DNA from 3 places in the Parendozoicomonas sp. 2304DJ65-17 genome. Region 3 is predicted to be linked to each of the others. Evidence: predicted binding sites of a transcription regulator. Region 3 holds the regulator's gene; each other region holds the start of a gene.
The links. The regulator sigma-54, encoded in region 3, starts transcription at its own class of promoters, with help from an activator protein. The targets are predictions, from matches to a motif close to TGGCACNNNNNTTGCTNT.
Positions count from the first base shown of each region.

Region 1: the regulator sigma-54 is predicted to act here: its motif matches at 7,809-7,826, upstream of ACY2RR_RS10365 (urease accessory protein UreD).
Region 2: the regulator sigma-54 is predicted to act here: its motif matches at 7,744-7,761, upstream of flgB (flagellar basal body rod protein FlgB).

Region 1 covers NZ_JBYVJV010000003.1:203,883-213,853, reverse strand. The annotation lists gene ACY2RR_RS10405 (hypothetical protein) at 72-659, shown strand; gene ACY2RR_RS10400 (hypothetical protein) at 671-1,225, shown strand; gene urtE (urea ABC transporter ATP-binding subunit UrtE) at 1,308-2,003, opposite strand; gene ACY2RR_RS10390 (GNAT family N-acetyltransferase) at 2,025-2,489, opposite strand; gene urtD (urea ABC transporter ATP-binding protein UrtD) at 2,489-3,265, opposite strand; gene urtC (urea ABC transporter permease subunit UrtC) at 3,258-4,421, opposite strand; gene urtB (urea ABC transporter permease subunit UrtB) at 4,450-6,054, opposite strand; gene urtA (urea ABC transporter substrate-binding protein) at 6,153-7,466, opposite strand; gene ACY2RR_RS10365 (urease accessory protein UreD) at 7,867-8,730, shown strand; gene ACY2RR_RS10360 (urease subunit gamma) at 9,029-9,331, shown strand; gene ACY2RR_RS10355 (urease subunit beta) at 9,372-9,719, shown strand; gene ureC (urease subunit alpha) at 9,723-9,971, shown strand, end outside.
Region 2 covers NZ_JBYVJV010000002.1:95,180-105,150, forward strand. The annotation lists gene ACY2RR_RS05455 (hypothetical protein) at 1-1,027, opposite strand, end outside; gene ACY2RR_RS05460 (rod-binding protein) at 1,096-1,425, opposite strand; gene ACY2RR_RS05465 (flagellar basal body P-ring protein FlgI) at 1,440-2,537, opposite strand; gene flgH (flagellar basal body L-ring protein FlgH) at 2,546-3,226, opposite strand; gene flgG (flagellar basal-body rod protein FlgG) at 3,226-4,011, opposite strand; gene ACY2RR_RS05480 (flagellar basal body rod protein FlgF) at 4,015-4,755, opposite strand; gene flgE (flagellar hook protein FlgE) at 4,769-5,959, opposite strand; gene ACY2RR_RS05490 (flagellar hook assembly protein FlgD) at 5,980-6,852, opposite strand; gene flgC (flagellar basal body rod protein FlgC) at 6,868-7,302, opposite strand; gene flgB (flagellar basal body rod protein FlgB) at 7,327-7,707, opposite strand; gene flgA (flagellar basal body P-ring formation chaperone FlgA) at 7,925-8,671, shown strand; gene flgM (flagellar biosynthesis anti-sigma factor FlgM) at 8,732-9,028, shown strand; gene ACY2RR_RS05515 (flagella synthesis protein FlgN) at 9,040-9,501, shown strand; gene ACY2RR_RS05520 (YceH family protein) at 9,600-9,971, shown strand, end outside.
Region 3 covers NZ_JBYVJV010000002.1:888,609-898,579, reverse strand. The annotation lists gene ACY2RR_RS09050 (hypothetical protein) at 1-456, opposite strand, end outside; gene ACY2RR_RS09045 (calcium/sodium antiporter) at 617-1,588, shown strand; gene ACY2RR_RS09040 (KpsF/GutQ family sugar-phosphate isomerase) at 1,653-2,639, shown strand; gene lptC (LPS export ABC transporter periplasmic protein LptC) at 2,722-3,309, shown strand; gene lptA (lipopolysaccharide transport periplasmic protein LptA) at 3,296-3,829, shown strand; gene lptB (LPS export ABC transporter ATP-binding protein) at 3,853-4,578, shown strand; gene ACY2RR_RS09020 (RNA polymerase factor sigma-54) at 4,775-6,262, shown strand; gene hpf (ribosome hibernation-promoting factor, HPF/YfiA family) at 6,447-6,752, shown strand; gene ptsN (PTS IIA-like nitrogen regulatory protein PtsN) at 6,771-7,229, shown strand; gene rapZ (RNase adapter RapZ) at 7,357-8,265, shown strand; gene ACY2RR_RS09000 (HPr family phosphocarrier protein) at 8,272-8,547, shown strand; gene mgtE (magnesium transporter) at 8,595-9,956, shown strand; gene ACY2RR_RS08990 (peptide ABC transporter substrate-binding protein) at 9,939-9,971, opposite strand, start outside.

The DNA.
Region 1 (9,971 bases), on a different contig from region 3:
GACGTACTATTCGCCGTTCTGAATTGCCTCAATTCATTAAAAATATAAAGAAGTGCTAAGAACGGAAAATTATGAATCCAATTGTAAAATTGCTCTCACTGGTCACTTGTATTGCCATATTGGGTGGTTGTGCACATGACATTCAGCTCACTCCGAAAATGAATGAAATTCGTGGCGTAGAAGTATCCAGGCAACTTGATAAAAATGTTGGCTACTACATTTCTGATGTGGATAGAAACAAAGAGGTCATTACCCCTGGTGGTGGCGGAGACAAGGTAAAATACAAACCTTATCAGCAAACAGAAGGCGCATTGAATGCAGTGCTTAGCAAAGTGTTCAATAAGGTATATGCCGTCAAAAATCTGGAAGACCAAGAGTACATATCCGAGAAAAATATCTCCTATATTTTTCAGCCATCTATTTCCACGAACTCTTCCTCAAGCAGTGCATTCACATGGCCACCAACTCAATTTGATTTTGAGCTGACTTGTACAGCAATTGATGCGAGTGGTAATGAAGTCTGGAGCAAGACAGTCAAAGCCTCGGGAAATGCTGAGTTTGAAGAATTTAAACATGACTTCTCTTTATCTGCCCGCCGTGCTTCCAGTGAAGCATTCAAAAAAATGATGGCTGAAATATCTGCTGCTGAAATCTTTTAACGGAAGAACAAATGAAACTAATTAAGCTCATTCTTGGAAGCTTATTCCTAACAATGGCTGTTGGCTGCTCCATGGTTGCGCCTAACTACCAGCCTGATTTCACGAACATCAATGAAATGAAAGACCTTGAATTGCCTAAAATGCAATCTGGTGATTTCACAGCCTCTGATAAAGCACTCAAAAGTATCTCTATAAGAGGGTCATCATTGGTATCACCTTACGGTAATTACTCTGAATACCTGAAAAAGGCACTTGAAGAAGAACTGGTTCAAGCGGATCTCTGGCTCGATAGTAGTGATATAACCATAGGTGGTGAGTTACTTGGTCATGATATTGATGCAACAGGCTTTAGTCTCGGTATGACTGATATATCGGCTCGATTCACTGTTAATATCTCTGAGAAAGAGGTGTACAACAAAGTACACACGATACAGCACTCGTGGGAATCCTCTTTTGTTGGGGCTGTTGCGATTCCTAACGCAGTAAATAGTTATCCTATCGCGGTTCAGAAATTAATGGCTGAGCTGTTTAGTGATGCTGAGTTTCTTGCTGTGATAAAGCAGTGATAGAGAAAAAAGAGTAATCTGACCAAGTTTGGGAGTGTTCCTTTTGTCCTTTGGAGGACACTCCCAAACCTAACATTTGTTATCAAACCATCATATGTCCACGGACCTCTTCAATATCAACTTGTTCAGCTTCACCCGCTAACACCACTTCACCACGATCCAGCACGGTATAATAATCTGCCAGCTCACGGGCAAAATCAAAGAACTGTTCCACCAACACAATGGCCATATCTCCACGGTCACGGAGCATAGCTATTACTGATTGAATATCTTTGATAATGGACGGCTGAATACCTTCGGTTGGTTCATCAAGAATAAGCAACTCTGGTCGGGTAATCAGCGCCCGGGCAATCGCCAGTTGCTGTTGCTGCCCACCAGACAGGTCGCCACCACGACGCTTGCGCATATCATGAAGTACCGGAAACAGATCGAAGATTTCCGGGTCAATAGTACGATGGCCTCGGGGCACACAGGCATAACCGGTTTCCAGATTTTCCTGCACGGTAAGCAATGGAAATATCTGTCGCCCCTGGGGCACATACGCAATACCGGAACGAGCCCGGGTATGGGCCGGCTGACTGGTAATATTCTTACCCTGCCAGGTAATGGCGCCGGATGTTGGCGACACATGCCCGGCAATACTCTGCATCAGGGTGGTTTTGCCCACACCATTACGGCCTAGCACCGCAGTAATCTTTCCGGGCTCGGCTTTTGAGGAGACAGACTTCAGTGCCTGACTGGCTCCGTAATACACATCCAGGTTTTCAATTTCCAACATAATTTCAATGCTCCCTCATGTTTAATGCTCAGTCAGTTCGCGAGTCATAAACACGCTGTTGGGATCTGGGCGGTAATCGGCAAAAGGTTCGCAGGTTTTGAAGCCATATTTGCTGTACAGACGGCGAGCCGGCTCAAAGAATTCCATAGAACCGGTTTCCAGGCTTAAACGATTAAGTCCGCTACTTTTGGCCTGATGAAGCACATGTTCAAGAATCTTCGAAGCCACACCTTGCCCGCAAAACCCGGAAGAGGTACGCATTGACTTAATTTCTCCATGGTTTTTGGACAGGCGCTTGAGAGCGCCACAACCGGCCAGCTGATCATCCTTCCACAGACTCCAGAAGGTGATGGCTGGATCGCGCAGCTTGTTAAGATCCAGGGCATGCACACTCTCCGGGGGAGAGGTGCGATGCATATCATCCAGATGTTCCTGCAGCAGTGCGACGATTTCCGGACCTTTCAGGTCGTCTACGATGATTTTCATTAGCGCCCCAGATACACGTCAATCACCCGCTGATCCTGCTGTACATGATCCAGCGAACCTTCTGCCAGCACATGGCCTTCATGAAGAACGGTGACCCGGCAATCCAGTGCCCGGATAAATTCCATATCATGTTCAACCACCACCACAGAGCGTTTCTTGGCAATATCCCTGAGCAGATCAGCGGTGCGGAAGGTTTCTTCATCGGTCATACCTGCTGCAGGTTCGTCCACCAGCAGTAATTCCGGCTCTTGCAGCAACAGCATGCCGATCTCTAGCCACTGTTTCTGGCCATGGGAGAGGTTTTCTCCAAGGTCATCACGGCGGTCAGCAAGGTGAATCAGCATTAAGGTGTCGGCAATTTTCACTTCCCCGGCATCATCCAGAGGATGAAACAGCGAAGCAAAGGGGGAACGACGGCCGACCAGTGCCATTTCAAGGTTCTCCCAGACTGTCAGGCTTTCAATCACTGAGGGCTTCTGGAATTTGCGGCCAATGCCCATATTGGCAACGGCGGCCTCGTCGTATTTAGTCAGGTCGGTACTGGCTTCTGCCTGTGTGGATTGCCGGTACAGTACCCGGCCATCATCCGGGCGGGTTTTGCCGGTAATCACATCCATCATGGTGCTTTTGCCAGCACCGTTAGGGCCGATCATGGCTCGCAGCTCACCCTTGCGTACTAACAGAGACAGATCATTTAGTGCTTTGAAACCATCAAAGCTGACATTCACGCTGTCCAGATAGAGCAGGGTGTCATCAGGTATATGCTTATCAACCATGATCGACAGCCTCCTGCAGCATGGGTTTCGGTTTTTTCTTCTTAAACTTATTCATCAACGGCTCAACAACACCCACGATACCTTTAGGCAACCAGAGGGTGCTGACAACAAAAAGGGCACCAAGGGCAAACAACCACACTTCCGGGAAAGCGCCGGTAAACCAGGTTTTTGCATAGTTCACCAGCAGGGCGCCAATCACTGCACCATAGAGAGAACCACGGCCACCAATCGCCACCCAGATCACCAGCTCAATAGAGTTTATGGGTGAGAACTCGCCAGGATTGATAATGCCCACCTGTGGCACATACAGCGCGCCAGCAATACCCGCCAGCACAGCAGAAGTGACAAAAGCAACCAGCTTGAAATGTTCAACCCGGTAGCCGAGGAAGCGGGCACGGCTTTCGGCATCACGCACTGCCACCAGAACCCGGCCATAACGACTGCTGACCAGCCCACGGCAGAGTAGATAACCGGCAATCAAGGCGAGTGACGATAACAGGAACAGCACGGCTCGTGTGCCATCGGCCTGCAGGTCATAACCAAGGATATCTTTAAAGTCAGTCAGGCCGTTGTTACCACCAAAACCAAAGTCATTCTGGAAGAACAGCAGCATAAGGGCATAAGTCAGTGCCTGGGTAATAATGGAGAGATAAACGCCAGTTACCCGGGAGCGGAACGCCAGCCAGCCAAACAGGAATGCCAGCAGGCCGGGAGCCAGCATGATCATTAGTGCGGCAAACCAGAATTGGTCAAACCCTTGCCAGTACCAAGGCAACTCCTGCCAGTTAAGGAACACCATAAAGTCTGGCAGCTCAGGGTTACCGTATACGCCTCGATCACCGATCTGGCGCATCAGATACATGCCCATGGCATAACCGCCCAGAGCAAAGAAAGCACCATGCCCAAGACTAAGGATGCCGCAGTAACCCCACACCAAATCCAGTGCCAGCGCCAGCAGACCGTAGCAAAGGTATTTGCCCAGCAAAGTCACCATATAAGTGCTGACATGCAGGGGCGACGAGGCGGGCACTAACAGGTTCAACGCCAGAACCAACAGTGTTCCGACAGCGAGGCAGCTCAGGAACCAGCGCCCGCCCCGATCATTCAGCAGCAACCGAGTTACCGGGCCGCCTTTTATTGTTTGAGTAGAATTCATCAATAAACTCTTATTTTAAGGGTACGGCTTACGATTCGACTGCTCGGCCCTTCAGGGCAAACAGGCCACGAGGACGTTTCTGGATAAACAGAATGATAAACACCAGTACCAGAATCTTGGCGATCACCGCACCCGCCCAGGGCTCGATAAACTTGTTGGCAATACCCAGTCCCATAGCGGCAACAAAGGTGCCCCAGAGATTTCCGACGCCACCAAATACCACCACCATAAAGGAGTCAATGATGTAATTCTGACCAAGGTTTGGCCCTACATTTGTGAGCTGAGAAAGAGCTACACCGGCGATACCGGCAATACCGGAACCCAGGCCAAAGGTTAGAGCATCCACATGACCGGTACGAATACCCATAGAACTGGCCATGGCACGGTTCTGGGTCACGGCACGCATGGTCAAACCAGCGCGGGTATAACGCAGAATAAATAGCAGACCAAGGAATACCGCGAGACTGAAACCAATTACCACTACGCGGTTCACCGTCAGGGACAGCATCTCATTGATAACAATGGAACCACTCATCCACTCCGGTGTAATTACGCTTTGGTTTAATGGAGAGAAAATGGTGCGCACCGCCTGCTGCAGGATAAGGCTGACACCGAAGGTGGCCAGCAGGGTTTCCAACGGGCGACCATAGAGATGGCGAATCACCGTTCTCTCAATCAGTACGCCAGTTGCGCCAGCCACAAGGAAGGCCAGGGGCAGGGAGATAAACAGCGAGGCACCGATATGATCCGGCAACAGGCTTTGCACCACATAGGTGGTGTATGCGCCCAGCATAATCATCTCGCCATGGGCCATATTGATAACGCCCATCACTCCGAAGGTTATGGCAAGGCCGATTGCTGATAGCAGCAGCACAGAGCCGAGACTCAAACCAAAGAAAGTATTCTCCACTGCGCCATAGAACTTACGACGCTGCTCAATATCTGAGATGGACTTATTAATGGCGGCCAGTACATCTTTATTCTGCTCAGTGGCTTTTTGGGCCTGCAGTTTTGTATAAACGACGGAACTGTTGACTTCGCCCAGAGTTTGCGCAGCGACAAGGCGTTGTTCTTCATTGCCATTCTTCAGATCAAATAAGGCAAGGCCAGAATCGATCAGCTCTTTAAGTTCACGTTTCTGTTCGGTCTTGCTGGCCGCTTTCAAAAGCTCATGGCTTTCGGGGCTTTCATTGCCCAGCAGGTTGGTAATCGCTGTGCGACGCAATTCGGTATCGGTGGATTGCAGATCTCGTAAAGAGAGCGCACTACGCAGGATTTTGCGCAGTTTGTTATTGAGCGGCACTTTCTTTACCGCACGTTTTTTATGGAGACCAAGCTCTTCGCCTGTTGCGAGGTCGGTCAGCAGGTATTTGCGCCCATCCTTTTGGGCCAGCACAAATGTTTGATTCGATTTCAGGACAAACAACTGTCCATCCAGCCAGAGTTCTGCCAGCTGAACGGATGAAGATTCTTCAGAAGTGGCCAACTGCTGGGCGAGGGTTTCCCGCTCAGACCAGGAACCTTTTAATAATGTTTTACTTAAGAGGGGGTCGCTTAAACCTTCGAATGATGCCGTTGCTGTCATAGACAGACACAGCAAAACCAGTGCGGCCAAGCGCTGAATAACATTCATAGAACGCCTTAATTCATAGTGAACGCGTAAGAGGCAGTAGGTTGGGTTAGCCACAAAGTGGCGTAACCCAACAGCAAAGATTTAAATCAGGAATTAAATTACTCGTACTTCTGACCAGAACACACAGAGGTGCTCAGGTTGTAGTTGCCGCACTTAACAGGAGAGGTCCAGTCAGCAATAATCTTGGCACTCTCTGGCAGATAATCCGTCCAGGCATCACCGATAACACCACCGCTGGTCTGCCATACGATCTCAAATTGACCATCGTCCTGAATCTCACCAATCAGTACTGGCTTGGTCAGGTGGTGGTTAGTGTTCATCACTGCGTAGCCGCCAGTCAGGTTCGGCACAGTTACGCCATAGATCGCGTCACGTACAGAATCAACCTCAGTGGTGCCAGCTTTCTCAACAGCCTTGGCCCACATATTGAAGCCGATGTAGGTGGCTTCCATTGGGTCGTTAGTCACACGCTCTTCATCTTTGATAAACGCCTGCCAGGTTTCGATAAACTCATCGTTTACCTCACTCTCAGCGCTCATAAAGTAGTTCCAGGCGGCGAGGTGGCCTACCAGCGGGCCAGTGTCGATACCAGACAGCTCTTCTTCACCTACGGAGAAGGCAATAACAGGAATATCTTCTGCGGAAAGGCCCTGGTTACCCAGTTCCTTATAGAAAGGTACGTTAGCGTCGCCGTTTACTGTAGAGATCACGGCTGTCTTCTTGCCTGCGGAACCAAACTTCTTGATATCAGAAACAATGGTCTGCCAGTCAGAGTGACCAAATGGCGTGTAGTTCACCATAATGTCGGACTCAGCCACGCCTTTGCTTTGCAGGTAAGACTCAAGAATCTTGTTAGTGGTACGTGGGTAAACGTAGTCAGTACCGGCCAGTACAAAACGCTCAACACCACCGCCAGCTTCACTCATCAGATAATCAACCGCAGGAATGGCCTGCTGGTTGGGCGCTGCACCGGTGTAGAAGACGTTCTTGGAAGATTCTTCACCTTCGTACTGAACCGGGTAGAACATCAGACCGTTCAGCTCTTCCAGAACCGGCAGAGCAGACTTACGTGATACGGATGTCCAGGAACCGAAGATTACGTCCACTTCTTCCTTAACCAGCAGTTCACGGGCTTTCTCAGCAAACAGAGGCCAGTTGGAAGCAGGATCAACCACAACAGGCTCCAGCTTCTTGCCCAGCAAACCACCTTCTTCGTTCTGCTGTTCAATCAGCATCAGAACAGTGTCTTTCAGCGTGGTTTCACTGATGGCCATGGTGCCGGACAGGGAGTGCAACACACCTACTTTGATGGTGTCGTCTGCAGCCTGAGCCACAGTTGCGGCCGTGGCCAGTGATGTGGCAAAAGCCAGTCCTTTCAGTGTTGCTTTTAAGCTCTTGTTATTAGCTTTCATTATCTGCTCCCCGGCAGTCTGGTGAATGATTTGTTTATTCTTCTATTTGTGTGTCGGTTTGTTATTTGGCTTTTCCGTCAGCCAACGCGTTCTCTGCGCGATTCGATATTGGCAATAGCAAAGGGGATGCCATAGTCAGAAAAACTGCGTGATACCGGGGTTTTCAAGAGGATTAACTAGTAAGTGATTGCTATGCAGAAAAACAGCCCGCACAAAGCTGGGGCAATCAAAGGAGGTGTAATTTGGCTGCGTGCACCAATCAGGATCAGGCAATGACTGATGCAAACTTATCGGGCATAACGTGCTGTATTTCAGGTTTATGATCACACCGTGCCCTGAGATCGGCACAGGCTTTGCTGTAATCTGGGCAGATAATATGAATAGATAGAGTAGGGCGGGCATGCAGTATCAACAAGTGGGTAACCAGCATTGGAAAGCAGGAATAGACCTTCAGTTAAAATATTTTAATGGTGCAACCCGCTTAACGCGTACCCGGCACTATGGACCTCTCCGTATTCAGCGCCCGTTCTTCCCGGAGGGGAAAGATCTTGCTCACCTTTATATCCTGCATCCCCCCGGCGGTCTGGTCGCAGGCGATGAGCTTTATCAAAAGGTTGAAGCGTTGCCGGAAAGTCAGGCGCTGGTAACAACGCCGGCGGCAGGGAAGGTGTATCTCAACGCTTATGACGATCAAAGCCGCCCGCAAAAGCAGATTGTCGATATTACTGTAACGGATCGTTCCTCTGTTGAATGGCTTCCCCAGGAAACCATTCTCTATAACGGCTGTTCTGCAGCGATGGAAACCCGGGTGCACCTGAAGGGTTCAGCACGTTATATAGGCTGGGAGATTATTTGTCTGGGACGCACAGCTTCGGGTGAAAGCTTTGATCAGGGTAGTCTGCTGCAAACAGTACGGCTTGAACGTGATGGCAAACCACTATTTCAGGAGCGAATGTTGCTGGAAGCCGGTGAATCTAAGCAAACCGGGCTGCTGGGTTTTCACGGCCGTTCCGTGTTCGGCACGATGATGGCCACTCTTGATGGTCAGGGTAATCAAGAGCCCGATATCGAAGAGTGGCATAACCAGCTCAATCAAGAATCAGAACATCCAGTGGCTTTAACCTGTCGCAATGGTGTGCTGTTGGTGCGTTATCTGGGCAATTCATCCGCTAAAGCGAGGGCTTTGTTCGAAGAGGCCTGGCAGTTATGCCGGCCTTTAGTGCTTGAGCGGGAAGCCTGCCGGCCACGTATCTGGAATACCTGAAAAATCTTAACCTTGTGCCCTGTCACCGAAAATAGCCAATATGCCAGCATGCTTCTTTCTGGTGCGCTTTTCGTGCACCAGAGCTGCGCTTCGTATGGTTCTGGTGCATAAGTCCTCAGGGCAAATTTGAATGCGCCGGTGCTGGTAGCGGATTCAAAGATTGGCGCAGTGATTGCTATAGAGCTTTAGCAATACATACAAGAAGCCTTAGTTTCCAGGCGCAAAGATAAAACCGTGGCACTAATAAAACAGACAAATGTCACCTGAATAATAATGAATCGCTCCGGGTGCTGTAGATATGGAACTGACTCCACGCGAGAAAGACAAACTTCTTCTTTATACCGCTGCACTGGTGGCTGAGCGTCGTTTAGCCCGTGGCGTAAAACTCAATTACCCAGAATCTGTCGCGTTAATCTCCATGCATATTATGGAAGGTGCACGTGACGGCAAAACTGTGGCTGACCTGATGAATGAAGGCCGTGACATTCTCTCCCGAGAGCAGGTGATGGATGGTATCTCCGAAATGGTGCACGAGGTACAGGTGGAAGCAACATTCCCTGACGGCACCAAACTGGTAACGGTTCATAACCCGATTGCCTGATACCAACATAACCAACAATTTTAAAACGAAGGGGCAGGGAATGATTCCTGGAGAATTGATTGCGGCTGAAGGTGAACTACCTATTAACGAAGGCCGGGAAACCTGCAAGGTAACTGTCGCTAATGCCGGCGACCGCCCGGTACAGGTTGGTTCCCATTATCACTTTTATGAAACCAATCTGGCGCTGTCGTTTGACCGTGAGCTTACCCGTGGCTTTCGCCTGAATATTCCTGCGGGCACAGCCGTACGCTTTGAGCCTGGGCAAGATCGGGAAGTTGAGTTGGTGGCGTTTGCCGGCAGTCGTACCGTGTACGGCTTCCGTGGAGAGGTAATGGGAGCATTAGAGCTGGCGTCAGCAACAAAGCAGCCTGAAGATGAGGAGGTATAGGTTATGGTTAATCACACAACCATGGATCGCCAGACTTATGCCGAAATGTTTGGCCCAACCGTTGGCGATAAGGTGCGGCTGGGGGATACCAGCCTGTTTATTAGCCCGGAAAAGGATTACACCGTTTACGGCGATGAAGTGAAGTTCGGTGGCGGCAAGGTTATTCGCGATGGCATGGGGCAAAGCCAGTTGGGTGATGCGAATGTTGCCGACACTGTAATTACCAATGCCCTGATTCTTGATCACTGGGGA
Region 2 (9,971 bases), 790 kb from region 3:
GAAGACACTCTTCGGTCATCTTATAGGCTGCTTCAGAAGGATATTCTTCCTGAATGGCTTCTCTCAGCTCAGTGAAACTCTCCCATAACTCTGGATTGTCTGGATCACTGGTAAGCAGACCTTTGATTTCATTGAGCTCGTCAGGCCATTGGGATTCATCTATTGGTCCAAGCTCTCTGGAAGGTGCTGCAGATACTTTCAGTGCCCCTTTGCCGTGAGTACCGGGATGTTCTTCTTTCTCTTTTGTTGCCTGATTTTCTTTCTGTAATGCTTTTAGAAGGGAGCTGAAGGGGTGTTTGGTTGAAGGGGATAGAACCATGGCGTTATCCATGAGGGAAAGCGCTTTCTCCATCATTTTACAGTGATCGTCTTCCAACTTTACATTGCTGAAAACAGTGGATAGCTGTGATGAGAGTTCGTGAATGGCGGCTCCAGGCATAGTGTGGCGACTTTCATAAGGGAATCGCTCAAGCTTGGCAGCCATATTGCTGAGTTCTGCCAGATTCCCCAGAATCTCATCTGTTTTGGTTCTTTCTGATCCATTCTGAAGCTCAGTTGTCAATTCTCCCCGCCGGCCAGTGAGCTGCGTTTGGGATGTTAGAGATTCTGCCAACTGGCCAAACGCATGAATCTGCCAGCCTTCTACCTCATTTTTAACTTGTGGGCTGGTGTAGTTGGCTTTGAGCTTTTCTCCCTCGTTAAATGCCATGCGCCAGTGATTGTCTTTGGTACACAGAGCTGTCAGCTCTTTCATATATTTAACCGGATTGTGTAAACGCATCTTATCGAGGCGGCCCAGCTTTAAATCTATGGTGGCTTTTGGGTGTTTCAGGAAGGTTTTGAAAAGTGTAAGCCCCTTAAGCTGGAGCCTTTCCCCGAGATATTTGTCGGCAACAAGAGGCTTAGCTTCTGGTAAGGCTGTGATTTTGCCCAGAGTAGGGTGATAAACACTTTCGGTTTTTGTTGTTTCTACGGAGCCACCGGGAGGGGGGGTGACCGCCCCCGGACTTTTCAGGGGATCCATCATGGGTAAAGCATCCTTGCCAAGGTTGTCTATTAATCCTAGACAAGGATGGAAAAACAGGGGAATTAGCTTTACAGATCATCCATGGTTAACCCCTGCTGTTGCAGGGCTTGTGCCATCAACTGTTCGGCTATTCCCAATGTGCCTGTGCTGGCCAGATCAAAAGCCAGCTGGCTGTCATACATACCTTGATAGAAGCGTTCCTGGTCACGGTTGATCAGGCTATCTTCAGCCATCACATCTGTGGCATTGCGCATGCTTTTCAACACTTCTTCAATCAGCATGGATTCAAACTGTGTAGCCGCAGCCTGCAAAGCTTCCGGAGAGTTTTTATCGGACTGAAACTGCTCCATGGCTTTTGGATCAGCAGCAAGAGTAGGGGCGGAAGTGTTAATGTTCATATATTGGCTGCCGGTTAAATCACTACAAGTTCAGCTTTCAGGGAGCCGGATTCTTTCAGTGCTTGCAGCACTGCCATCAGGTCTGAAGGTGTGACTCCCACACTGTTCAGGGCGTTCACAACTTCCTGCAGAGAGGTGCTTTCAGGGAGAGTGAACAGGCGACCTTCGCCCATTTCAACCTGAATATCACTCTGTGGAGTGATAGCGGTGTCGCCCTGAGAAAATTCTCCGGGCTGGCTGACATTGGAAGATTCCTGAATAGAAACAATCAGGTTGCCGTGACTCACGGCAGCGGCAGACACTTCCACATCTTCATTCATGACCACAGTGCCGGTGCGGCTGTTGATAACAACCCTGGCTGGTGGGCGACCAGTTTCAATGTCCATATTTTCCAACATGGCCATATAAGCAACTCGCTGGTTTTCATCTGCCGGAGACGCAAGAGTGATGGAAACGCCATCATTAGCCTGTGCTGTACCGGGGCCTAGAAGTTCATTAATAGCACGGCTGATATTGCGGGAGTTGGTAAAACTGGGTTCACGCAGGTGAAGAACGACCTGACGATTATGACCAAAAGATGTGGGAACGCTCTGTTCAATAACCCCGCCGGATGGAATACGACCGACAGTGGGAACATTAATCGTAACTTTGGAACCACTCTTTCCATCAGCGGAAATGCCAGAAACAATCAGGCTGCCCTGGGCTAATGCATAGACATTGCCGTCTACACCTTTCAGTGGTGTCAGCAACAGCGTGCCGCCATTAAGACTCTTTGCATCACCAATAGATGACACTGTTACATCAATAGACTGACCAGGGCGGGAAAAGGGGGGTAGTGTTGCGGTCACAGAAACTGCGGCCACGTTTTTCAGGTTTGGATCAGCATTGTCTGGTAACTGAATACCCAACTGGCGCAGCATATTAGTGAGAGACTGGCCGGTAAATTCGGTTTGGCGGGTTTTATCACCACTGCCGTCTAAGCCAACCACAAGGCCATAACCAATCAGCTGGTTGGTTCGTACCCCCTGAATATCCACCAGATCCAACAGGCGTTCCGCTTTTACTGCTGAGCACAGTGCTAACAAAATTAGTGGCAGTAGTCGTTTAATCACGGAATGCCTTACATCGGAAAGATAGGGTTATTGAATGCACGGGTCAGCCAGCCAGGGCTGTTGGCATCATTCATGGGGCCAGCACCGGAATACATAATGCGGGCATTTGCCAGACGTTTTGAGAGAACGACGTTATCCGGGCTGATATCTTCCGGGCGCAACATGCCTTCGATACGAATGTATTCATCGCCTTGATTTAACCGCAACCATTTTTCCCCCACGACTCGCAGAGAACCATTGCTGTAAACCTCGGCAACGGTCACGGTGATATCACCAGTCAGCTGGTTGGCCTGGGTGCTGTCTGATTTGCCTTTGAAGGAACGATCAATGCCAGCGTCGGTGTTGATATCCTGAGGGTTACCAAAGAACAGAGGAATATCGACTCCCATCGAACTGCCTTTGCCAATGTTGGTTCCGGAGCTTTTTTTCGAACTGGTTTTCTCGTCGAGGCGGACGGTGAGAATATCGCCAATCCGGAAGGCCATACGGTCTTCAAATAAATTGTTGGCGTAGGCAGGGTTAAACAGGCTGCCGTTAGTGGCAGTAATGGCGCGAGGTGCGGGAACAATAGGTGCCCACTCTTCGGTGTCCGGCTTTTCATCTTTTTCCGGGATAATGCTGCAACCGGTAAGAAAACCGGTTGCAGTGATTCCCAGAGTAATCAGAGATATCTGGAAAAACTTATGCATCAGAGCACCTGGTTGGCGTACTGGAGCATCTCGTCAGCCGCGGCGAGCACCTTGGTGTTCATTTCGTAGGCACGCTGGGCCGTGACCATATTCACCATCTCTTCCACCATGTTGACGTTGGAAGATTCCAGTGAGTACTGACGGATTTCACCGACACCATCTTCACCTGCCACAGACTCCAAAGGCACGCCGCTGGCTGCGGTTTCTGCAAACAGGTTCATGCCGAGAGCATTCAGGCCGGCTGGATTTACAAAGTTGGAGAGAGTGATTTGGCCAAGGTTTTCAGGTTCAGCCTGACCGGCAATTGTTGCGGAGACAGTACCGTCCTGACCAATCGAGATGCTGGTGGCTTCCGCAGGAACTTCAATGCCTGGCTCTAGAACCATGCCCTGCATAGTGACCATTTCACCATCGGAGTTAAGCTGGAATTCACCGTTCCGGGTGTAGGCATTGGTGCCATCTGGCATTTGCACCTGGAAGAAACCCTGACCGGCAATGGACATATCCAGTTGGCCAGTTGTGGTCTGAAACGCACCCTGGGTGAAATCTTTGCTGGTTCCGGCAACGCGAACACCGGTACCCAGCTGCAGGCCGGTAGGAGTCTGGTTATCCTGAGTGTTATCGCTGCCTGGCTGTTTCTGCACCTGATAAAACAGGTCTTCAAAAACGACATTGTCAGACTTAAAACCAACAGTGTTAATGTTTGCCAGATTGTTGGAAATGGCAGACAGCTCCGCATTCTGAGCTGTAATACCTGTCTGGCTGATCCATAGTGAAGCGTGCATTTATCAGGAACCTCGAATTAAACGGTCACCGGCTTCGGCCATCTGGCGGGCGGTTTCAATTGTTTTCAGCTGCATCTCGAACTGACGGCTCAGGGACATAAACGCCATCATCTCTTCCACGGAATTCACATTGCTGCTTTCCAGTGTTCCGGAGCTCACTTCAACAGCAGGGTCAGCGGCAAGAGGTTCATTGTTGGCTGTGCGGAACAGGCCATCCGGGCCTTTCAATAAAGGCTCTTCACCATTAGCCAACTTTAATTGTCCAACAGTGATTGGCTGGGTTTTCGGGTCACCGGAACCCAGAACGCTGACTGTGCCATCGGGGCCAATTTGGATCTGTTCGTACTGGGGAACGGTCAGAGGGCCACCGCCAATAGTTGCAACAGGTTGTCCCTGACGTGTAGTGAGAATGCCGTCCTGGTTCACTTCCAGAGCACCCGCACGGGTGTAAGCCTCTTCACCATTGCCATCAAGAACTGACAACCAGCCTTCTCCCTGAATGGCAACATCCAGTTCATTACCAGTGCTGACCATATTGCCGGCACCGGTGTTAGACCATGTGCCGGTGGTTTCGGTGAACACTCGTGTTGGCAAGCCTTCGCCTTCCACGTTCTTCGCAATGATCTGGGCAAAGTCCGCCTTGAAACCATCGGTGTTTACGTTCGCCAGATTGGATGCATGCTGGCGCTGTTGAAACATCGCCCGGCTTGCACCACTCATAGCTGTGTATATGGCTTTATCCATTCGTGTTCAGCACCTAGATGGAGTTCATCAGAACTTGGGTCATCTCGCTGCTGGCGCTGATGCTCTTGGCGTTGGCCTGGTAATTACTCTGGGCAACCACCATGTTTACCAGTTCAGCGGTCTGGTCCACGTTGGACATTTCCAGAGCGCCGGACATGATAGAACCAGTGCCGCCAGAACCTGGTTCGCCAATAATGGCATCGCCACTTTCTGGAGAAGACGTCCAGCTGGTGTTGCCGGCATCAACCAATCCGTTTTCGTTGGGGAAAGTTGCCAGCGCTACAACGCCCTGAAGCTTGGTTTCACCATTGGAATATGTGGCATAAATGCTGCCATCGTCGGCTACCTGAATACCGTTGAAGCTGCCTGGTGGGTAACCGTTCTGGCTGGTAGAAGAAACACTGGAATCTGTGCCGTATTGGGAGATGCCAGATACATCCATTGTGAAGGTTATATCGCCAGCACCGCCTGCGGGGACTGTGATATCGAAGCTGGCCGGATTAGCTGGAGTAATCAGTTCACCGCTTTCGTTGAAGACCAACTGTTCCTTTTGAGAAACACCATTGGATTCGTAGGTAACGTCCCAAGTGTTATCAGCCGTTTTTACATAGTATGCGGAAACGGTTTGTGGCGTTCCCTGTGCATCATAAACAACCGTGCTGGTGGTGTAGTTGTAAGTGTCGGGATCGTCAGAGTCGAACTTGGTTGGATCTTTGATTTCTTCCCGGGAATCCAGGTTAGCATCAAGGCTGGCTTCACTGGTTTCTTTGGCGGCCTGGTCGCTCTTGTCGATTTGCAGGTCGGTCAGAGTGCCGTTAATAACATTACCTTTGTCATCAACTGCATAACCCTGCAGGTTTTGACCTTTAGGTGTAACGATATAGCCGTCTTTATCAACTTCGTAGTCACCAGCGCGGGTGTAGTACTGGTTGCCGTTGGCATCTTCGGTAATAAAGAAACCATCACCGTTGATAGCCATATCCAGACCACTGGTGGTGTACTGAATAGCGCCCTGGGCATAGTCGGTGGACACATCGGAAACGTAAACACCTCCGCCGGTTCCGGCTGCTGAATACACATCAGCAAACTGCACATCTTTGGACTTGTAACCCACAGTGCTGGAGTTGGCGATATTGTTACTGATAACGTCCAGATCACTGGAGGCAGCGTTCAGGCCGCTGATGCCGTTACTTAATGCTGACATGATGAATCCTTAAATAAGCCTTAACTGTTTCTGGCAACGGCAAGAGAAGCTGGCCCCAGAGGCATAGCCGGAATGGTGTCTGGCTGTGCACTGTTATCCACAAGCCCTGATTCTTTCAGGCCAGGGTATTTTTCCAGCAGCTCGCGGTTGAAATAGGAGTTGGGTGTCATTTGTTCGTCAGTCGACTGAACGCCCATATCTCCTTCACCGCTCTCAGATTCCGGAGCAGAAGTTCCTTCCAGTTTGGTGATGTACGACAGTGGAACCAGACCAACATTTTCCACTTCCACCAGAACTTCCTGACCGGGACCGGGAATAACAACGCTGGTCACAGTTGTGGATTGGGTAATGGCAACTTCGATATCGTTTCCATCCACTGTTGCGATAGCTTCCAGGATGTAGTCACCGGCTGGCAGTTCTTCATCCAGGTCTGCCAGGTCGAAATCAATCTTCCCACTTTCGGTCTGTTCGCCAAGAGGAAGAGTGGCGACAAGGTTTTCGCTGGAGTCGTAGATGTTGATGTTCAGGTCGTCGGCCGGTGTTGGCAGCAGAACCTTACCTTCTACAGTGCCGCCATCCTCAATATTCATCACATTGGCGAGAACCATTACGTCCTGCCCAACCAGTGTTGAGGCGTACAGAGCCTGAGAGGAATACAGCTGAGTGCTGAGATCTTCTACGGAACCCTGAAGCTCCGTCATGGCTGTTACGCTGGTCAGGTCAGCCATCTGGGAAACAATTTCACTGCTGTCCATTGGCGCAGTGGGATCCTGATACTGGAGCTGAACCAGTAACAGCTCCATAAAATCATCAGAACTCAGCGACTGATTGTTGGTAGTTGTCGTCTGGTTTTGTACGTTGGCATCATTACCGGTGGCGTTAACAGAAGTCATCAGGCAGTCCTTCCGTTATTGACCAAGAGTAAGCAGACGTTGCTGCATGGCACTGACACTGCTGAGCAGTTCGACACTGGTCTGGTAGCTGCGGGATGCTGATGTCATGTCAGTCATTTCTTCCACAACATTCACGTTCGGGTAGTACACGTAACCGTCGTCACCTGCCATTGGATGATCTGGCTGATATCGGGTTTCCAGTGATGCGTCGCTTTCCACAACGTCCTGAACCTCTACGCCAAAAGCTGTTTCCACTGCGGTAGAAGACAGCAGGTCGTCTTGGGTTTGTTCCAGTACTGCGGCAAAGATGGGTTTGCGAGCGTGATAAGTTGTTTCCGGAGAGCTTCCCGGTGTTTCGGCATTCGCCAGGTTGCTGGCAACGGTGTTCAGGCGCTGGCTCTGTGCGGCCATGGAAGAGCCGGCAATGTCGTAAATAGTGTTCAGTGACATAGCGTGTTAGATCGTCCGTAATAACTAACCGTTGATGGCCTGTTCCAGGCTTTTGAATTTCATGTTGAGGAAGGTAAAACTCGCCTCCCAGTCAGCACGGTTTTCCGCCCACGCGGCTTGTTCTTTGCCGAGTTCAACGGTGTTGCCGTCGGACGATGGCTGGGTTTGTTCCCGCTCAACCAGCTGTGCGTTTGCCTGATTTGCTGATGGTGTGTCTAAACTGCCATTCCCCAGAGACAGGGTTTCTCGTGCTTGTTGGAGTGCAGTGGTGAAATCAAGATCTACGGCTTTGTATCCCGGGGTATCCACATTGGCGAGATTGCCAGAAATAGCACCGGCCCGTTGCTCACGAAAGGCCAGAGCTTGCTGGTGAAGACCCAGGTGGTTGTCGAAACTGATTGCCATGCATTTTCCATCGGCGGGTTAAAGAACACCTACCTATGAGCAATCTATGTGCCATATGTCGTTTATTGTCTGTTGGGCACGGATATGCGATTTGTATCAGTATTTGGAGGGGGAGAACGTTGTTAAACTTTTCCCAGTGAGGAAACTGTTGTCCAACCTCGCGGAATTAAATTTCCGCTGACAGGTTCCAGCGGAACAGGTTTGTCGGAAAATTTGAATGTTGTTCAGCGAGGTTTCATTGAAATCAGTAACCAGAAAGTTATCAGTCTTTATTGTTATGCTGCTTGTTTCGGTGATGGCTCTTGCTGAAGGTAGTGGCGTACCCAGTCCATCATCTGAGATAGAACGGGTAACCATTAATTTGTTAGAAGCTCAGGCCAAAAGTCAGGCTGCCACCATTCCCAACAGTCGCTGGAGAGTTGATGTTTCCCTGCCTGCCAGTGTGAGTAAGCTCGCTCCTTGCACCGTTCCCCTTACAGTTGATGGCAGTCGAGTCTCTGGTGTCGGACGCCAGAGGGTTAAAGTGTCCTGTGAGGGTTTTCGTCCCTGGTCTTTATATGTGAACGGAGAAATCTTGATACAGGCTCCAGTGTTGGTGGTAAAACATGCGGCTGCATCGGGAACTGTTCTTGCTTCTTCAAATGTGTCGCTGGAAATGCGGAATCTGGCAAAACTCAGGCGCGGTTACTTAACAGATATTGGATACCTTGAAGGAAAAACACTGCGCCGGAGAGTAAAATCCGGTGATGTTCTGAATGACTCTTTGTTTGAGCGGACATTTGCTGTGCGCAAAGGTGACCGGGTACAGATTCGCTCCGGTACTGGCGGATTGTCTGTGACGGCCTCTGGCATGGTTATGGATGACGGCGCTATCGGAGATAGTGTGAGAGTTCGCAATAATTCCAGCGGCAAGGTACTTTATGGGAAAGTTCTGCAAAAAAGTGTGGTGGCTGTAGGGCTTTAAGTTTAATTTCCAGTGTTTTATGACGACTCCTGAAGTAAACAGAGAGTCCGGAATTTCAGTATGACTACAACTCGTATTTCCGCCTCGGTTGCAGATTTTTCTGTGGAAAAATCACGCCGTTCGGATAACCGGAAAAATAATATAAAAGCAGAAGACTCCAGCCAGGATTCTATTTCTATCAGTGCTGATGCTGCCCTTCTGCAGGAAGCTGAAGCTCTGGCTAAGTCTGCGCCGGATGTGGATATGGATAAAGTCGAAGAAGTTCGTCAGGCCATTGTTCGTGGTGAGCTGAAAATCGATTATGAGAAGCTGGCACAGAAGATGCTCGACTTTGAGGCATCACTGGAACCGAAGTAGACAAGCTTTCCATGCCCGCACGAATCTTTGCCACTCTTTCTTCCGATATAGAAAAAATGCAGTGTATGAAAACACTGCTCCAGAAACAGGCCGAGCGTCTGCGACAGCGGAATATGGATGAACTTCCGCTTTTGAACGATGAAATATCAGAACTGTCTTCTGCACTGCAAAACAGTGCTGCTGAAAGAGAGATTCTTTTAGCTGCCCTTGGGTTCCAGAGTTCCCGGCAGGGCATGCAGAAGTTTTTAACGGCCCATGCATCTGCAGAAAAGATGGAACTGTGGCTGGAGTTTTCCCGCCTTGGCCGGGAATGCCAGACAGCCAACAACCTTTCTGGCCAGCTGTTAAACATGCAGCAAGAAATCACTACAACCATGCTTGAGCGGCTTGGCCGCGGGCAGAGCCATGTAGGCTATGGGGAAGATGGTTCCGATGGCCGTTACGGGGAATCAGTCTCGCTAGGATATGCCTGAAAGCTGATATCTTATGTCAACAGAACCTAGTGAATGCGCCGCGATATTGGCGTATAAAGACTTTCATTCTGACTGCGCTTTTCAAGGGAGCAAAACGGATGGATGTCCACCTGACACTGAACGAAGCTCGCGTTATCGGTTGTTTGCTGGAGAAAGAAAGCACCACTCCTGATCAGTATCCTCTGACTCTGAATGCGCTGGTGAATGCCTGCAATCAGAAAAGCAGCCGTGACCCTGTGTTATCTCTTACCAGTGCGGAAGTGATGCAGGCGCTGAACAATCTGATAGATCAGCGTCTGGTCAGTGAAGAGAGTGGTTCCAGAGCCAGCCGCTACAAACATCGTTTTTGCAATACAGCTTTCAGCCATCTTCAGCTGTCTGATCAGGAAAGAGCCATTGTCTGCCTGATGTTGCTCCGTGGAGCACAGACTCCGGGAGAGTTGCGCAGCCGTTCCGGACGCATGGCCACA
Region 3 (9,971 bases):
TTTCCTTATCTGACCAATAGCAGACTCCAGCTCGACCTCAATATCATCTTCCAGATACCCAGAGTCGGCATCGTCAACCTCAGATTTTTTCGTCCACCACTCCCACCCTTTATTCAAGAGATAAAAACCGCTGCCTCCAACCGCCGTTCCCACCACAACAGCAGGCCCCAGAAGTGCTGTTGCCGCAGCTCCTACAGCTGTACCGAGAACAGCCACACCCGCGACTTTGCCAGCAGTTTTCAAGCGAGAGGAAACATTATGCTCTTGCTCAACCTTGTAGTTTTGAAGGTCTTTTTTATTAACCTTGCTGGCAGCCTCAAGTTCCATACGCAGAGAGACAGGAACCGGTTTAACCCCAGACTCTTTTTCTGGTTGATGATGCGATGGTTTTGAAAGACTGTGAACACCCTGCCCGGCATAACCAGACGTTCCCGAACTCGCTCTGGATTTATCCATAGATAATAAACCCCTGCATCCTTGCAATTATGTATACAGAATAGTCAGCAATTGCATTGCGTGGCGAACAGTTAAGCTGGATGTAATCCCCCACCAAAATCCGTAGAATAGTTGTCTTGCCTTATTTACCTCTCCAAAAGAAACAAACGGTCCCGGATACATGCTACTAGCCACAGGAGCCCTGATTCTCGGTTTCATCGCCTTGATGTGGAGCGCTGATCATTTTGTAAATGGTGCAGCCGCCACTGCCCGAAACCTTGGCATGTCGCCCATGCTGATAGGCCTGACAATTATCTCCATCGGAACATCAGCCCCTGAAATCCTGGTTTCTTTAATGGCTGCCACCTCCGGTCATGGGGACTTGGCAATCGGTAATGCCCTGGGTTCCAACATCGCCAACATTGCTCTGGTTCTTGGGGTGACACTGCTGGTTGCGCCGATTCCGGTTAACGACCGCCTGATGAAAAAAGAGCTGCCCCTGCTGGCTATGATCACCATAACCTCCGGATTTCTGATGTATGACAATTTCATCGGTTTCTTTGAAGGTGTAGTTATGGTGTGCGCACTTATCATCACTCTGCTGATTTTCAATCACTGGCAGAAACAACCTAATGCCGACGAAATCACCTCTGTAGGAGAAGAGAGTGATGAAGAAATTCCAGACATGGCTGAGGGGAAAGCATTTCTGGTTCTGGTCACAGGTCTTGCTGTACTGTTAGCAAGCTCCAGAATGCTGGTATGGGCAGCCACAGAAATAGCCCTTGAGTTGGGCATGAGTGAGCTAACCATAGGCCTGACAGTTGTTGCTATAGGCACCAGCCTCCCAGAACTCGCAGCCTGCATCGCCAGTGCCCTGAAAAAGCACCACGATATGGCCATTGGCAATATCATTGGCTCCAACATTTTTAACCTGCTGGCTGTTATGGCAGTACCTGGTCTGGTCTCTCCCATGGCTATTGACCCCTCGGCTTTCGCCCGGGACTACCCGATAATGACCGGATTAACATTGTTACTGGTAGCTCTCACCCTTGTTGGAAAACGCCCAAAGGTCATAGGGCGAGCCTCCGGAGTCCTACTTCTGAGCTGCTATATAGCCTATAGTCTCCTGATTCTGACCACAGGAAGCAGATAGCCGACAGCCAGTTGTTTCGTTACAATCCCATCAATCGTTTTTTGGATGTATAAACGTTTCTCTTATGGCAACACCGATGAAGAGTGCTGAAGACTTTATTGCCTCCGGCCGACGCACAGTGGATATAGAGCGCCGGGCTGTAGAGGCACTGCAGGATCGCATTGACCAGACCTTCGCCAAAGCCTGTGAAATATTACTGACCTGCCGTGGCAGGGTTGTCGTAACAGGAATGGGCAAATCCGGCCATATTGGCAATAAAATAGCCGCAACTCTTGCCAGTACCGGCACCCCATCATTCTTCGTTCATCCCGGTGAAGCCCAGCATGGTGACATGGGAATGATTACGGCTGATGACGTTGTCATTGCTCTTTCCAACTCAGGCAATAGTTCTGAAGTTGTTACCCTTATTCCTCTGTTCAAACGCCTTGGTATTCCCATGATTGCCATGACCGGCAATCCAAAATCTGCTCTGGCCACCAGTGCAGATGTTCATCTGAACACAGGGGTAGATCAGGAAGCCTGCCCTCTGGATTTAGCTCCTACATCCAGCACGACTTCAACACTGGTTATGGGTGATGCTCTGGCTATCGCACTTCTGGAAGCCCGTGGGTTTACCGCAGAAGATTTTGCTTTCTCTCATCCAGGGGGCAGTCTTGGTCGCCGCTTGCTGCTGAAAGTCAGCGATATCATGCATACCGGCAATCGCCTTCCTGTTGTTGAAGAAGGTACTGATCTGCGCAATGCCTTGCTGGAAGTGACTGGCAAAGGCATGGGCATGACCGCTATTACCGATGGTCAGCGCCGCCTGCGGGGAATATTTACCGACGGAGATCTGCGCCGAACTCTGGATAATGGTATCGATCCACGCGCCACCAAAGTGGAAGAAGTGATGACAGAAAACTGTGTCACTATCACTTCCGACATCCTGGCAGCAGAAGCCCTGAAAATTATGGAAGACCATAAAATCAGCGGACTGATCTGCGTTGATGATGAAAAACACCCGGTTGGTGCAATTAATATGCATGATCTACTGAAAGCCGGCGTTGTCTGACAGGTAATATGAAAGCAACCCTTAAAACAACTGCACTCCAGCAACCTTCCATGGCCTTCGGCCTGATACCGTGGGAGGCCTGATGTCTCTGCGTCAGTTATTATTTATCGCTCTTGCACTGGGTTTTATCGGCCTTGTTGGATACTGGTCCTATACTGCCGACAACCCCCACGCCATGGTGAAAAGCCAGACTACAAAGGAAAGCAAGGCACCGGACTTTTTTGTTCGTAATGCCCGTATCAAGGAGTTCGGTCCGGCAGGTGAGCTGGAATCAACTCTGGTTTCCGATGAGATCAGCCATTACCCCCATAACGATATAACCCTGCTCACCCGCCCGGATATGTGGAGCTACAACGGTGATCCTGAGAAAACAGGCAAACAGCCGTGGCATACCACTTCCGACAACGGTCGCATACTCCCGGATGGCGAAACCGTCGAACTGATGGGCAATGTAGTGATGATCCAGCCTGATGTTCAGGGAAACCCCGAGCAGCGTATAGACACGGATTTTATGACCGTTTACTCTGGACAGGATTTCGCAGAGACCGATTTACCTGTTCGCTTAACAAATCCAACCAGTGTCGTTAACGCTGTAGGAATGCGCGCATTTTATAAACGGGACTTTATTCAGCTTAAATCCAGGGTAAGAAGCATACATGAAAGTCGCTAAACTCCCTTTTTATCTGGGTCTGGCTCTGGCTGCGGTGATAACCACCACACCATCCTGGGCTCTTAACAGTGACCGAGATAAGCCAATCCACATTACTTCTGATAATGCGGACATAGACGACGCCAAAGGCATCGCCATCTATCGCGGCGATGTTGTAATGACCCAAGGCTCCACAAAACTGACCGGTGATATCATCACCATCTATTCCCAGAACCGTGAAATTAAACGGGTAGTATCTGAAGGTGATAAAGACCTTGCCTACTACGAAGAAGAGCAGGAAGGCGACAAAGGCTTATTAAAGGCCTGGGGTGTCACTATCGACTACAACATGGGCACCGACAAGATCAAACTGATCGAAAAAGCTCGCCTGATTCAAAAGGGTGATACTTTTACCGGCGACCAGATTGATTACGACCAGCTCAAACAGCTCGTTAACGCTACTGGCGGAACAACCAAGAAATCAGGTGGCCGGGTACAGATGGTTATCCAACCCAATCAGACTCCCGGTTCATCCAAGTAGACGCAGAGAAAGACACAGGCCACATGGCACAACTGCAAGCAAAACACCTGAAGAAAAGTTACAGCGGTCGGCAGGTCGTTCGTGATGTTTCTGTATCTATAGAAAGTGGCCAGATTGTTGGGCTACTTGGCCCCAACGGGGCGGGCAAAACCACATGCTTCTATATGATCGTCGGTCTGGTTCAAGCGGAAGGCGGCCAGATTTCCATTGACGACCAGAACCTGACCGCTTTACCCATGCACGGCCGAGCCCGTGCCGGTATCGGCTACCTGCCTCAGGAAGCATCCATTTTTCGAAAGCTGACTGTGGCCGATAACATCATGGCCATTCTTGAAACCAGAAAAGGTTTAAGCAAAGCTCAGCGTCTGGAAAAAATGGAAGAGCTGCTGAATGAGTTCAATATTCAGCACATCCGTGACAGCCTGGGCATGAGCCTGTCTGGTGGCGAACGACGCCGGGTTGAGATTGCCCGAGCCCTGGCTACAGAACCTTCATTCATACTGCTCGATGAACCCTTTGCCGGTGTTGACCCTATTTCCGTAACGGATATTAAGGAAATCGTCACCCACCTGAAGAACAGAGGTATCGGCGTACTCATTACCGACCACAACGTTCGGGAAACTCTGGATATCTGTGAGCACGCTTACATTGTCAGCGAAGGTCAGATCATCGCGTCAGGCAACAGCGACACCGTTCTGAGCAACCAGAAAGTGCGCGACGTTTACCTCGGAGAGCATTTCCGGATCTAACGCCTGCGGAGCTGCACCGCTACTGGTCGCAGCTCTTCCTGACGACTGTATTTCACAGGCTGAGCTTCACGTTGGAGCATACGGCAGTGTAATATAGTGGTTTATACGGAAGCGTTATCATGTGTTAAGCCAACGGGCAGGGATGTTGAAAATAATTTTGCAGGACAGTGCAGTTAAGGCTGGATAATACGATCCCATGAAGCCATCTCTTGAACTTAAAATTGGCCAGCAGCTGACAATGACACCCCAGCTGCAACAGGCCATTCGCTTGCTGCAGCTTTCTACACTGGATCTCCAGCAGGAGATTCAGCAAGCCTTGGAAAGCAACCCAATGCTGGAGCAAGAGGAGCTCCAACCTGCTGCAGACCCGGAAGTGCAGGACGCCATTTCTGATGCTGGCCTCACTGACCTGAACGCATCCACCAAAACCGAAAAGACCGACGAAACTAAAGAAACTCAGGAAGACTGGAGCGAATCCATTCCTTCTGATCTGCCTGTAGACAGCGGCTGGGATGATGTTTATCAGGCTGCACCGTCAAGCTCTGGCAGTCAATCCGATGGCCCAGTTGATGATTTCACAACTCGTACCAGTTCCAGTGAAACCCTGCAGGACCACTTGGAGTGGCAGCTGAACCTGGCGCCGATGTCCGACACTGATCGTATGATTGCTATGGCGATTATTGAAGGCATCGATGACAACGGCTATCTCACCGTGTCCTTGGAAGATATTCTGGAAAGCCAGGATCCTGAGCGGGAAATTGAAATGGACGAGGTTGAGATGGTTCTCAACCGTATACAACATTTCGAACCGGTTGGTGTTGGCTGTCGGGATTTACGGGAATGCCTGCTGATTCAACTTCGTCAACTTCCTGAAGCAACCGATGATGTTATCAATGCTCACCGCATTGTTGATCGTTACATCGATCTTCTCGGCACCCGTGATTACGCAACATTAATGCGCCGCACCCGGCTGAAAGAACCTCAGATCAAAGACGCGCTGGCCATCATCCAGAGTCTGAACCCTCATCCCGGAGCAGAGCTTCAGGAATCAGAAGCAGAGTATGTTATTCCGGATGTTCTGGTTCGCAAACGCAAAGGGCGCTGGGTTGTTGATCTGAACCCTGACACAGCTCCACGTTTACGCATTAACGATGGCTACGCATCCCTGATTCGACGAGCGGATTCCAGCGATGACAATACTTACCTGAAAAACCACCTTCAGGAAGCACGTTGGTTTATCAAAAGCCTGCAAAGCCGAAACGAAACACTTCTGAAAGTAGCCACCCGCATTGTTGAATACCAACGCGGCTTTCTGGATTACGGTGAAGAGGCTATGAAACCTCTGGTTCTGCACGATATCGCCGAAGCGGTTGATATGCATGAATCAACAATTTCACGGGTGACCACCCAGAAGTTCATGCATACACCCCGCGGAATTTTCGAGCTGAAATACTTTTTCTCTAGCCACGTTAGCACCACATCCGGCGGAGAATGCTCTTCAACAGCTATCCGGGCACTGATCAAAAAACTGATTGCCCAGGAGAATCCGAAAAAGCCTCTCAGTGACAGCAAAATCGCCACCCTTCTGGGAGAGCAGGGAATAAAAGTCGCCAGACGCACCATCGCCAAATACAGGGAAGCTCTGATGATTCCTCCCTCCAATGAGCGAAAACGTCTGGTATAGCTACCAATTTATAGAAAATGCGCTACCACAGCGCCAGATCAGTCTGAAGCATGCCTTGGCTCATGGAAATAGATTCCAGATACGCAAAATCCGAGACGAGGCACGGGACTGGTGGTAGAATCTAAAGTGTCGGCCCGGTATGGAATTGTCGGGGCTGCTCAACCTGACACCAGGAGAGTAACGCATGCAAGTTAAGATCAGTGGTCATCAGTTCGACGTAACAGAAGCTCTGAACGAGTACGTTTCAAAAAAACTTGACAAGCTAGCCAGCCATTACGATGGAATAACAAGTGTTCAGGTTACCCTGAGTATTGAAAAGCAAAGGCAATGTGCCGAAGCGACCCTGCACGTACGTAATGCTGATATCGCTGCATCGGCTGAACATGAAGACATGTATGCTGCTATTGACCTGTTGACGGACAAACTTGATCGTCAGCTTTTGAAGTACAAGGAAAAAAATATTGATCGCCTTCAGGGGGCCTCTCACTGATCCCCGGTCCAAAATCCAATGAGCCTACGGAATATTCTTGCTCCCGGTCACGCCTTATACGGCGTGCAGGGAGCCAGCAAGAAGCGCACTCTGGAATACATCGCCAGCATAATCAGCCAAAGACAGCCCGGTCTTGATACCAAGGAGTTGTTCAACCAGCTTGTGACCCGGGAAAAACTTGGAAGCACAGGTCTTGGTAATGGTTTTGCGCTACCCCATTGCCGGGTAGCAAACTGCGAAGAGCCACAGGCAGTATTTCTTAGGCTCGCTAAACCAATTGACTTCGATGCTATCGACAAAAAACCTGTCGACCTGGTTTTTGCATTGGTTGTTCCAGAACATGAAACTGAGAAGCATCTGGATTTCCTGCGACAGATTGCTGAGCAGTTCAGTGACGATTCACTCTGTGAACAACTGAGGTCAGCAGATAGCAGTGAAACCCTCTATCGTTTGCTTACAGCAAAAGTAAGCGCCTGAATTCCAATTAATTTACCGATAATAGAGCCTGCAACCGCAGGCTCTATTTTTTTTACCCGTTTTTTTTCCTATGCTTGACCAAGGATCCGAACACACAGAGATCCATCGGCGGGGGATACGTTGACATATGCCAAAGACCATCAGACTCGTAATTATCAGCGGGCGATCAGGCTCCGGAAAAAGTTCCGCTCTTGCAGCTCTCGAAGACCAGGGTTTCTACTGCGTAGATAATCTTCCTGCCAGCTTGCTGATCAGTCTTGTAAAACGCTTTAGAAATAAACCCGCTGGTGCGGGCAACGCGCTGGCGGTCAGCATTGATGCCCGCAACACTCCCGGAGAACTTGCAGAGTTCCCCATCATCCATCAGCAGCTTCGGGAACAGGAACACCTGGCCGGGGATATTATTTATCTGGACGCTGATCACGAAACATTACTGAAACGATTCAGCGCAACCCGCCGCCGCCACCCTTTAAGCGATGGAGAGTCATCTCTCGACGAAGCTATAAGAAAAGAAGCAGAAGTTCTGGGGTTTATTGCCGATGCGGCTGATATGCGCGTCGATACCAGCCGCCTTTCCCTACATGATCTGCGCAGCGTTATTCGCCAGCGCGTGGCAGGAAAAGAGCGCCACGAGCTTTCCTTACAGTTTCAGTCATTCGGCTTTAAAAAGGGCGTCCCTATTGACGCGGATTTTGTTTTCGATGTTCGTTGCCTTCCCAACCCTTACTGGCGTGAAGAACTTAGGGGGATGACCGGGCAGCAACAGCCAGTACAGGACTTTCTGGCGGCTCATGAATCTGTCACACGTATGCGGGATGATATTTTTCAGTTCGTCCATAATTGGCTGCCCGCATTTGAATCTGGCAACAGAAGTTATCTAACCATTGGTATAGGCTGTACCGGCGGCCAGCACCGCTCTGTCTATATTAGTGAGCTCTTAGCCAAAGCCTTTGAAGGTATAATGGCATCGGTACAGGTAAGACACCGGGAACTGGAACGGAAACCAGAACCTCAATTAGCAGAACAAGGGCAATAATATTGTATGGCTGCAATTCAGGAACAAATCGAAATAATAAATAAGCTCGGGCTTCATGCTCGAGCCGCAGCCAAGTTTGTAGGCGTGGCAGCCTCTTTCACCTGCGATGTACGCGTTGGCCGACCCGGAAAAATGGTCGATGGAAAAAGTATTATGTCGGTCATGATGCTTGCAGCAAGCAAGGGCACATCTTTGCAGCTGGAAGTCGAAGGTGACGATGCCGACAAGGCTCTTGAGGCCATCACAGCTCTTGTGGCTAATCGTTTTGACGAGAGTGAATAATCGTTCCATTACAACGGAACACAATAATTTCAACCGCGTGATTTCTTATGTTGCAGCAACAACAATCACTGGCACTTTCGGAAGACCAACTTGAGGCATTGGATAAAGTCCTCTCTGGTAATATGCCCGATCATACCCGGCAAATGCTGGGGAGCCTGTCTGCTGCAGATATAGCTCACCTTCTAGAGTCTTCGCCCCCACGCCAGAGGAGTATTCTCTGGAAACTCATTCCAGTTGAAGACGAAGGTGATGTTCTGAATGAGCTGGGTGAAGAAGTTCGCCAGTTCTTTATCGATCAAATGAATGTCGCCGAACTGATTGATATCCTGGAAGACCAGGATGTCGACGACATGGCCGACATCCTGCAGCAACTCCCTACACGTATTACCCGTCAGGTTCTGAACTCAATGGATCAGCAGAACCGCCATCGGGTTGAAGAAGTTCTGGCCTACCCGGAAGATACCGCCGGTGGCCTGATGAACACAGACACTGTCACCATGCGTGGTGATATTGATGTGGATGTTGCTCTGCGCTACCTGCGCCGCCATGAGTCATTGCCAGAACCATTAGACAAAGTTTTGATTGTTGATCGTCAGGACTTCCTGCTGGGTTCTGTATCCATTGCTAATTTGCTCACCGCCGATCCCGATGATCTGCTGTCATCTCTTATGGACGAATCTGATCAGGCTATTCCCGTGGATATGGAAGAAACCCACGTTGCCCAACTGTTCGAACGGGAAGATTTAATCTCCGCGCCAGTTGTCGATGAGAATGGTCGATTACTGGGACGAATTACCGTAGACGACGTTGTTGATGTTATTCGGGAAGAAGCCGAGCACTCGATTATGAGTATGGCCGGCCTGGATGAAGACGAAGACACCTTTGCTCCTGTTATCAAAACCTCACGCCGCCGTGCTTTGTGGCTGGGAATTAATTTAATTACGGCCTTTATCGCTTCCGGTGTAATCGGGTTATTTCAGGACACGATTGATAAGGTTGTCGCTCTGGCCGTTTTGATGCCCATTGTTGCCAGCATGGGCGGCATTGCAGGAAGCCAGACTTTAACCCTGATAATCCGTGCTATGGCTTTAGGGCAGATAGGTAAATCCAATACCTCATGGCTGTTAAGCCGCGAGTTTATGGTGGGACTGTTAAATGGCGGCATCTGGGCGGCAGTTGTTGCCGGAGCTTCCATGCTCTGGTTTAACGATCCAACCATTGCTTTGATCATCGGGTTGGCGATGATTATTAACCTTCTTGTTGCCGTTCTCGCCGGTGCAATGCTACCGCTGTTCTTGAAGTCAGTGGATATTGACCCCGCTCTGGCTGGTTCCGTAATTCTCACAACAATTACTGATGTTGTTGGTTTCTTTGCCTTCCTTGGCCTTGCTTCAATTTTTTACGCCTGATTCCAGCTGCAATCT